3 regions of the Noviherbaspirillum sp. UKPF54 genome follow, and region 2 is predicted to be linked to each of the others. Evidence: predicted binding sites of a transcription regulator. Region 2 holds the regulator's gene; each other region holds the start of a gene.
The links. Region 2 encodes LexA, which represses DNA repair genes until DNA is damaged. Its sites were predicted from a motif close to ACTGTATNNNNATACAGT; they were not measured.
Positions count from the first base shown of each region.

Region 1: the regulator LexA is predicted to act here: its motif matches at 1,621-1,638, upstream of FAY22_RS00420 (LexA family transcriptional regulator).
Region 3: the regulator LexA is predicted to act here: its motif matches at 1,782-1,799, upstream of recA (recombinase RecA).

Region 1 covers NZ_CP040128.1:84,303-87,766, forward strand. Annotated here, with positions in the region: gene FAY22_RS00415 (GGDEF domain-containing protein) at 173-1,249, shown strand; gene FAY22_RS00420 (LexA family transcriptional regulator) at 1,664-2,098, shown strand; gene FAY22_RS00425 (Y-family DNA polymerase) at 2,106-3,383, shown strand.
Region 2 covers NZ_CP040128.1:1,113,517-1,116,980, reverse strand. Annotated here, with positions in the region: gene rpsR (30S ribosomal protein S18) at 20-304, opposite strand; gene priB (primosomal replication protein N) at 320-622, opposite strand; gene rpsF (30S ribosomal protein S6) at 640-1,008, opposite strand; gene lexA (transcriptional repressor LexA) at 1,259-1,924, shown strand; gene FAY22_RS05235 (RNA methyltransferase) at 1,988-2,746, opposite strand; gene FAY22_RS05230 (inositol monophosphatase family protein) at 2,856-3,464, shown strand, end outside.
Region 3 covers NZ_CP040128.1:2,803,276-2,806,739, forward strand. Annotated here, with positions in the region: gene recX (recombination regulator RecX) at 137-592, opposite strand; gene recA (recombinase RecA) at 646-1,689, opposite strand; gene FAY22_RS12940 (response regulator transcription factor) at 1,929-2,636, shown strand; gene FAY22_RS12945 (sensor histidine kinase) at 2,633-3,464, shown strand, end outside.

The DNA of each region.
Region 1 (3,464 bases), 1.0 Mb from region 2:
TTACATGCTTTGCGGATTTGCCGAAAATCTCAGCTGCCCTAGGGAACCGTCACCAAACCACGTGCTAAAATAATTTCTACAGTGCAACTATTTGTGACTTGCACGCGCAAACCGTGCGCGCATATCGGTACTCCGGCCATTCATAAAGCTTGGCCTCAAGGCGTGATTCGGCATGAAGAAATTTCGTTGGTTGACCCGTCTGTTGTCGCGCAAGTCTCCTATCGGCTCCGAGTTCGGCCAGGCGAAGCTCCGGGTGATGAATGTCACACCGTTCTGCCTGTACCTTATTCTGGCGTGGTATCGCGATTGGCATGCCGTGCCTGCCAATGTAGCCATAGGCGCATTGGGATACATCCTTTATGCCGTGCTCTGGGTGTTCGTTGTACAGTTTTCCATTCTGAATATTCAGCTGCGGCGGACGCTGGCCGCCATATTGGACCAGGCGTTGCCTGCCATCGGGATGTATCTCGCTGGGTTTCTGGCCGGTTTGGTTGCCTGGGTTCCCGCTCTCGGGTCCATCGGTAGCGGCATGCGGTTCGGGACAAGATATGCGTGGCTCTCGTCGGCGGTCGGCGGCCCGGCTATGGGCGCCGCATTCTTCTTCTCGTCCGACTGGCGAAGCATTCCGGGCGTTGCGGCCGGCATCGTGCTCGTCAACGTCCTGTTGCCACTCTATGTTGTTGTCCTCGTCAAGCGACTCGAAGAGGAGAAATCCGCATTCGAATCGCGTGTCGCACACCTTGAGGTCGCCACCAAACACGACCCGTTGACGGGATTATTGAACCGTGCCGGATTCGGGGATGTACTTGAAGAATTGCGGGCGGCGGATACTAAACCTGGCGAAAAGACCGCAGTACTGGTATTGGACTTGGATGGATTTAAGGCTATCAACGATGCCTGCGGACATGCTGCCGGCGACACGGTATTGAAGGCCGTCGCCGCTTCATTAGTTCGCTGCGTGCGGCATTCGGATAAGGTTGCTAGGCTGGGCGGGGATGAATTTGGCATAGCGCTTCGGCACGTTGTCAGTGAAGACAATGCTGAACGGCTCGCAGCAGGGGTGCTCAGCGCAATCGAACGGGTAGTCACTCCACGCGACGATTTACGGCTTGGAGCAAGCGTTGGAATATGCATGTTGCCCAATCCGGAACTGCATACAAATGAGGCAATTATCGAAGCAGCAGACCGCTTAATGTACAAAGCGAAAGCGGAGGGAAAGAACCAGTTTCGTATGTGTCATTGCGGGTAAATAAGCAATTCCCGGACGCAGTGAATTCTCTGGTTGTCGTCGTGAACATTGGACGTTGTTGACGCGCGTAATACGGCTGACACAGGTACCGTAATACCGTAATACCGTAATACCGTAATGCCGTAATGCCGGGGCGAGATTCGGGAGCAGGTCGAGTAAGTTAGCCCAGCTGAACCGATTGCGTGGCTAGCACGCTGGAAGAGAATTTGCAGAGCAGTTAGCTGAGTAACGGAACTCATTTTGACTTGCATCTGGTAGCGACGTGGAAGAGCGTGTTTTTGCAGCGAGTATTGCAGGCTGCTCACGAAGCCTGTTCCTGCTCGATTCAAAACGCCAAGCAGGAGCTTGAATTTTAGAAACGCATCGCAGATACTGTATGTATATACAGTTTAATGTCATAAAGAATTATCTGCCATGTCGTCACAACAAGACCCCGTGCCGCTGGATGTCAATCCGCTGGTTTTGACCCAGTTCGGGGCTACTGTGCGAACAGGCTTTCCCAGTCCGGCGGCAGACCACAGCCAAAAAAGAATCGACCTGAATGCCCACTTGCTCCTTAACCCGGAAGCATCGTTCCTTTTTCGCGTCCGGGGCGACTCGATGATTAACGTCGGCATCTTTGACGGCGATACGATTGTTGTTGACCGCTCCATCGAACCGAAGCACCGGCACATTGTGCTGGCCATCGTGGATGAGGAATTTACCGTCAAGCGGCTGTATCGGCGCGGGAAGACCATCCGCCTCTTGGCGGAAAATCCGGCGTATCCGCCGATTGATTTGAAGGATGGGCAAGAGCTGCGCGTGTGGGGCGTAGTCACCTATAACCTTCGCAAGCTGCTCAACGGCTAGCAGCGCCATGGACTCGTCAATCCGCAGCCTGGCATTAGTCGACTGCAACAACTTCTATTGCAGTTGCGAGAGAGTGTTCAGGCCGGACCTCGATGGGAAGCCAGTGGTCGTCCTTTCGAATAACGACGGCTGCGTCGTCGCGCGGTCCAACGAATCTAAGGCGCTGGGTGTCAAGATGGGCGAACCCTGGTTCAAGTTAAGAAACCTGGCCAGGGAGCACGGCATCGTCGCCTTCTCGTCCAATTACGCGTTATATGCCGACATGAGCAATCGCGTCATGTCTATCCTGTCCCAGTTTTCGCCGGTCCAGGAAGTCTATTCGATAGATGAATGCTTTCTCGACCTGACGGGGTTCACGGATATTCGCGAGCGGGCATACGACGTTCGAAAAACCATTTTGCAGTGGACTGGACTTACCGTCTGTGTAGGCATCGGCCCATCCAAGACGTTGGCCAAGCTCGCTAACCACGTCTCGAAAAAGCATCCAAAATCAAAAGGGGTATTCGATTACAACTTACTCAGTCAGTCGCAGCAAGACAACGTTCTAGCCCACCTGGAAGCGGGCGATGTGTGGGGTATCGGCAGGAAGCTGTCGACAGGATTGAGCACCATTGGAATTGATTCCGTCTTGCAGTTACGGGACGCAGATGCTCCTTCACTGAGAGCGCGCTATGGTGTTGTAATGGAGAAGACCATTCGGGAGCTGCGTGGTGACGCCTGCATCGAGCTAGAAGAAGTCGAACCCCCCAAAAAACAAATTGTTTCCAGTCGCTCGTTTGGTCAATGCGTGACCGAGTTGCACGACCTACAGGATGCTGTTGCCCACTTCATATCCAATGCTGCCGGAAAACTGCGAACGCAGAAATCCGTTGCGGGACTGCTGCAGGTGTTTATTCTCACCGACCGGTTCAGGCCGGAAAAGTCGCAATATTCCCCATGCATTTCCATTCCATTGCCGGTCCCGACTGCCGATTCGTTGCAGCTCAATCGCTGGGCATGCGATGGATTGAAGCGCATCTATCGGGCTGGCTACGACTACAAGAAGGCCGGCGTCATCCTCGCTGACATCAGGCCAGAGCATATTGTGCAAGAGGACTTGTTCGCGGTCCAAGAAACGAAGCCGAGAGAAGCCCTGATGGACGCGCTGGATAAAATCAATGCTCGCTTTGGACGAGGTGCATTGAAGATTTCAAGTGATGGCTCGCACCGGGCATGGGAAATGAGAGCGGACAACAGGAGCCCACACTACACGACGGATTGGGAGCAAATTGCTGAGTGTCGTTGAATAAAAAAGAATGCTTCCGTCTTCGCGTTGCAAAGACAGGCCTATTAGTATGGTGAAAATGAGCGAAAAATTATTGGAGTA
Region 2 (3,464 bases):
CCTATTTCTCAGTCGTCAATCAGGCGTTGTGCAGATCGGTGTACGGCAGCAGCGCGAGGTAGCGGGCGCGCTTGATCGCGGTGTCGACCTGACGCTGGTAGTGTGCCTTGGTGCCGGTCAGGCGTGCCGGCATGATCTTGCCGTTTTCCTGGACGAAGTCCTTCAGGGTGTCGACGTCCTTGTAGTCCACTTGCTCAACGCCGGCGGCGGTGAAGCGGCAGAATTTCTTGCGCTTGAACAGCGGGTTTTGCTGCTGGCGCTTTTGCTTGAGTTTGCTCTTGTCGAATTTTTTACCGAATGCCATGTTTGGCTCCTGTATCTAGTGATCTGATGTATATGCCTCGACGTCCGTGACGTGGAAGACGAAGCTTTTGCTGTTTCGGTTCTTGCGTGCCAGGAATCCGGTGAAGCGGTAGGCCACTCCCAGCTCCGCCCGATTGACTTTTCCGGAGATTTCGCCTGCGGCGACCGCAGCGATTTCCAGTTCAATCTGGCGCGGGATGCCTGCCTCGACCTGCTCCGATTGGTGCGATAACTTCGCCGACGCAATCGGAATGCCTGCCGGCGTGTATCGCAATGCATCGCGCTCGGCAATGACGGCGACCAACTGAAGCTGGTTCACGCTCCTGGCTTGCGCAATTACGATGCAGCTGCCTCGCTGCGCTGGCTCTTGGCAGCGTCTTCCTTCTGGACCGCCTTCATCATCGGCGACGGCGCAGTCTCGGCCTTCTTCATCTTCACGGTGAGGTGGCGCAGCACGGCATCGTTGAACTTGAAGCCGGTTTCGATTTCAGCCAGAGTCTCGTTGTCGCACTCGATATTCATGCAGACATAGTGTGCCTTGGCCAGCTTCTGGATCATGTAAGCCATCTGGCGACGGCCCCAGTCTTCGATGCGATGGATCTTGCCGTTGCGGGCGGTCACGATGCCCTTGTAGCGCTCGATCATTGCGGGCACTTGCTCGCTCTGATCCGGATGCACGATAAATACGATTTCATAATGACGCATGTAATCTCCTTATGGACGGATTAAACAATCGCCCACCCCGGCGTCAAGACAGGTGTGGGAAGAGGAAAGCCGACGATGATAACCCGAAAATACAGAAAGCTCAATGCTTTCAAGCGCTTACACCCCAACGGCAGCGCCGGCCGCATGGTAACGGGGAAATTAATGACGTGGGCGCTTGCATTCGCCTAGAAGCTGTATAAAAATACAGTCTGTTTTTATGAACAGCGTTTATCGACGCTCAGGTGCCGCCATGATCAAACTTACCGCCCGTCAAGAGCAAATTCTGAATCTGATCAGGGAAGCGATCGAAAATACCGGATTCCCTCCAACACGGGCTGAAATCGCGGCCGAACTGGGGTTTCGTTCGGCCAACGCGGCCGAAGAGCACTTGCAGGCACTCGCCCGCAAGGGAGCGATTGAAATCTCGCCCGGCACCTCGCGCGGCATCCGCTTGCGCGACATGAATGGCGACAGCGGACTGGGCCGTATCGGCGCCAAGCAAATGGCGCTCCCCCACCCCGCGCTGATGCAACTGAGCCTGCCGCTGGTTGGTCGTGTCGCCGCCGGCTCGCCCATCCTCGCGCAGGAACACATCGAAGCCACCTATAGCGTGGACCCGTCGCTATTTTCCTCCAAGCCCGATTACCTGCTGAAAGTGCGCGGCCTGTCGATGCGCGACATCGGCATCATGGACGGCGACTTGTTGGCGGTGAAAAAAGTGGACAGCGCAAAGAACGGCCAGATCGTAGTGGCCCGACTAGGCGACGATGTAACGGTCAAGCGCTACAAGAAATCCGGCTCGGTCATCGAACTCCTGCCCGAAAATCCGGATTTCAAGCCAATTCGCGTCGACGCCAGCCAGGAGGATTTTGCACTGGAAGGATTGGCGGTCGGCCTGCTACGGGCTTGGGGCTGAGGCCTCCCTCGACAACAAAGCAATCTCGCCGTGCAATCCAGGCCGTTTCACGCGGCGGCTTCCCTAGCGCGGCACCTTCTTCAAAATTTGCCGGGCGATGCCTCGCAATATATTGACTTCCTCGGTTTCCAGCTGAGTCCGGGAAAACAGCCGTTTCAGCCTGGGCATCAATTTCTTCGGATTGTCGGGATCGAGGAATTCGACCGCCACCAGCGCCTCCTCGAGATGCCGATACATGCCCTCGATCTGCGCTAGGCCAGCCGCCTCTCCCTGAAACCCGATCGTCGTCGCCGGTGGCGCGTCGCCGACGGCGGCCTGTCGCAACTCATATGCCAGCACCTGCGCTGCCTGCGCCAGGTTCAGCGATGAATACTCGGGGTTGGCCGGGATATTGATCAGGACATTGCACTTTTCAACGATTTCGTTCGGCAAACCATACCTCTCGTTGCCGAATACCAGCGCAGCATCCAGGCCGGCATCGACCGACAGCTGTCCAGCCAATGAGCGCGGCGTAATGACAGGCGGCGAAAATTCCCTCGGCCTGGCACTTAAGGCCGCAGCAAAATTGCAGCCGGCCAGCGCTTCGCCGATCGAACCGACGATCTTTGCGCTGGCCAGGATATCCTGCGCGCCGCTGGCGAAGGCAATCGCCTCCTCCTGCCGGTTTGCGTCCGGAAAGCGGGGATTCACCAGCACAAGGCGTGAAAACCCCATGGTTTTCATGGCGCGCGCCACCGAACCGATATTGCCCGGATGACTGGTTTCCACCAGCACGAAACGCAGGCGGTCAAAAAGAGAAGTACTGGTTTGTTGCTGGTTCATTTAAAATAGCGGCATTGCGCGGCAAGCGAACAACTGTCCGATATTGCCGCATCGCTCATTAATTCATTTGTGGTCCGAAAACCGGAACCGCAATTTTAACGGAACCTCTATGCATCCCATGCTGAATACGGCGGTGAAAGCCGCACGCCGCGCAGCCGCGGTCATCAATCGCGCCTCCTTCGACATCGACCGTGTCAAGGTCACGGAAAAAGGACACAACGATTTCGTCACTGAAGTCGACAAGGCCGCCGAACTGGCGATCATCGAGGTTCTGAAAACCGCCTACCCCGACCACGCCATCCTGGCCGAAGAATCGGGCGCCTCCGCCAACCTGCACGACGAAAACGAAAACGTCTGGATCATCGATCCAATCGACGGCACCACCAATTTCATCCATGGGTTTCCGCAGTATTGCGTATCGATCGCCCTGCAACAGCGCGGCCAGATCACGCAAGCGGTGGTCTACGACCCGACCCGCAACGACCTGTTTACTGCATCCAAGGGCGCCGGCGCCTACCTCAACGAAAAGCGCATCCGCGTCAGCCGCCGAGACAGGATGGCCGACGCGCTCATCGGCACCGGCTTCCCGTTCCGCGGCACCGACCACCTGGACGAATACATGAAGATGTTCCGCATCATGACGGAACGCTGCGCGGGCCTGCGCCGTCCGGGCGCCGCCGCGCTCGACCTGGCCTATGTGGCCGCCGGCCGGCTCGAC
Region 3 (3,464 bases), 1.7 Mb from region 2:
GCCCTCCCACCTCAACCAATATGCGAGACAGCACGACCATGCACGGATGGGAGTGGCGGATTTATGCGCATGGATCGCTATTGCCGGAGCGGCATTCCATCGCGCGCGACCATGGCGACGGGAAGCGACAGGAAACTCAGTCTTCAGACTGATCGATCGCGCGCATGGCGCCCTGGATGGCGCGCATCGAGAAACCGCGTTGCTGCAAGAAACGCATCTGCTTCGCGCGCTCGGCAGCATCGGCGGGAGCTTGCCTGAATTTCTTCTTCCAGACTTCGCGTGCGCGCGCAGTTTCGTCCTGTGCGAGGCTGGCCTTGATGTCATCAAGCGCGTCGCCTTCGATACCGTGGCTTTGCAATTCGGACAGGATGCGGCTATTGCCGAAGCGTGCGGCACGGCGATGTACCAATGATTCGGAAAAACGCGACTGTGACAATAGCTTGGCAGCCTCCAGCGCATCGAGCAAGGCGTCGATGTCATCGGTTTCCTGCGCATAGCGCGCGAGCTTGCGCGCCAGTTCCAGCCGGCTGTGCTCGCGGGCGGACAAATACTTCAGAGCCCGCGCCTTCAGGCTCATTTGCAGCTTAGCCATCGAGCGCGGGCTCCCTCACGTGAAGTATTCGGGATGAAGGAAAAGAGAAAGATTTACTCAGCTTCGGCAGCGACCGGGGGCAACTGGGGCACGCCAAGCGCGGCACGCACCTTGTTTTCGATTTCGCGTGCGAGTTCCGGATGCTCTTTCAGGTAATTACGGGCGTTGTCCTTGCCCTGGCCGATGCGTTCGCCGTTGTAGCTGTACCAGGCGCCGGATTTCTCGACGATCTTTGCTTCCGAGCCGAGGTCGAGGATTTCGCCTTCGCGCGAGGTGCCTTCGCCATACAGGATGTCGAAGTGCGCTTCCCTGAACGGCGGCGCCACCTTGTTCTTCACGACCTTGACCTTGGTTTCGTTGCCGATCACCTCTTCGCCCGACTTGATGGAGCCGGTGCGGCGGATATCGAGACGGACCGATGCGTAGAACTTGAGCGCATTGCCGCCGGTGGTCGTTTCGGGGTTGCCGAACATGACGCCGATCTTCATACGGATCTGGTTAATGAAGATCACCAGCGTATTGGTGCGGTTGATGCTGCCAGTCAGCTTGCGCAGCGCCTGGGACATCAGGCGGGCCTGCAGGCCGGGCAGCGAGTCGCCCATATCGCCTTCGATTTCGGCTTTCGGAGTCAAGGCGGCGACCGAGTCGACCACCACTAGGTCGACGCTGCCGGAACGTACCAGCGCGTCGCAAATTTCAAGCGCCTGCTCGCCGGTATCCGGCTGGGAAACCAGCAGATCCGACAGATTGACGCCGAGCTTCTGGGCATACACGACGTCGAGCGCGTGTTCGGCATCGATAAATGCACAGGTGCCGCCCAGTTTTTGCATTTCTGCAATCGCTTGCAGGGTGAGCGTGGTTTTACCGGACGATTCCGGACCATAGATCTCGACGACACGCCCGCGCGGCAAGCCGCCCACGCCCAGCGCGATGTCCAGCCCAAGCGAACCGGTCGATACCGTCTGCACTTCTTCAGCAACCGCGCCGTCCGCCATGCGCATCACGGAGCCCTTGCCGAACTGCTTTTCAATTTGCGCCAACGCGGCAGCCAGTGCCTTGGCCTTGTCCGGGTTTTGTGCGGATTTCTTGTCGTCCATATCCAAATTCTTTCGACAGTTAGGTTATGTGGAGTCCAAAATGGGAGTTGCCGGACCCCGTACTGAATACTGCTTTCGACGTCACAGTGCGTACTGTATAAAAAACCAGTGCTTTATGCAAGCGCGAATTTCAAATATCGCGAAAAGTCTGCGGGACGATGCCATGGCCTGGCTAGCGCGCCTTGTCGTCATTAATAAAAGACAATAGACTACCGTCCATCCGATTGCAGAGTCTGACCATGCGTATTTTGCTCGCCGAAGACGATAGTGTACTAGCCGATGGCCTGACCCGCTCGTTGCGGCAATCGGGTTACGCGACCGATTGCGTCAAGAATGGCCTGGAGGCAGACACTGCGCTGTCGACCCAGGATTTCGATCTACTGATCCTGGACCTGGGCCTGCCCAAGATGTCGGGGCTGGAAGTACTGCGGCGCCTGCGCGCGCGCAACTCGCGCCTGCCGGTGCTGATCCTGACCGCCAGCGACTCGGTCGAGCAGCGCGTCAAGGGCCTCGACCTGGGGGCGGACGACTACATGGCCAAGCCGTTCGCGCTGTCCGAGCTGGAGGCGCGGGTACGCGCCCTGACCCGGCGCGGCGTCGGCGGCGGTCCGACCGTGATCAAGCATGGACCGCTGTCCTATGACCAGGTGGGACGCATCGCGTACATGAATGACCAGATGCTGGACTTGTCGGCGCGCGAGCTCGGCTTGCTTGAGGTACTGCTGCAGCGTACCGGCCGCCTGGTATCGAAGGAACAGCTGGTCGATCACCTGTGCGAATGGGGCGAGGAAGTCAGCAATAACGCCATCGAGGTTTACGTGCATCGCCTGCGCAAGAAGATCGAGGCCGGCGGCGTGCGCATCGCCACCGTGCGCGGCCTCGGATATTGCCTGGAAAAGCTTCCTGATAGCGCGGCCGGCAGCGCCGCCCCTCCGGCCGGTCCATGAGCGAGGTCCATCGTCCGGACGCGCCCGCGTCCGGCTCTCCTCCTTCCCACCTCGCCTTCGATACCGTAGATACCCAGCCCGAGGAGCGCATCCAGCGCTCGCTGTTCGGCGAGATCCTGGATTGGATGCTGGTGCCGCTGTTGCTGCTATGGCCGATGAGCATCGCGATCACCTACCTGGTGGCGAAGTCGATCGCCAACCATCCGTTCGACCGCGCGCTGGACGACAAGGTCACGGTGCTGGCGCAGCAGGTCAGGGAAGTCAACGGCAAGGTGGTGGCGCAGACGTCCGGCGCGGCGCGCGACATCCTGCGCGCCGACGATGTCGACAATGTGTATTTCCAGGTGCTTGGCGCGCGCGGCGAATTCGTCGACGGCGACCGCGACCTGCCGCCGCCGGCCGAAGAGGATAAACAGCCGACGAGCGCGGTGCAGTTTCACAACGAAACCATCCATGGCAACGACGTCAGGATCGCCTATATATATGTCGACCTGCGCCCCTACAGGCGCGGGAAGGAAGTATTGCGGGAACCGTACCTGGCCCTGGTCCAGGTGGGCGAAACGCTGGACAAGCGCGCGCATCTGGCCAACGAGATCATCAAGGGCGTGATCCTGCCGCAGTTCATCATCCTGCCGATCGCGCTGGCGCTGGTCTGGTTTGCGCTCTCGCGCGGACTGTCGCCACTGGCCGAGCTGCAGCACCGTATCCGTACGCGCCGGCCGGACGATCTGAGCCCGATCGAGTCGGGCCAGGTGCCGGAGGAAATCTCACCGCTGGTACGTTCCTTCAACGACATGCTGGAGCGGCTGGCGCAAACCATCCAGATGC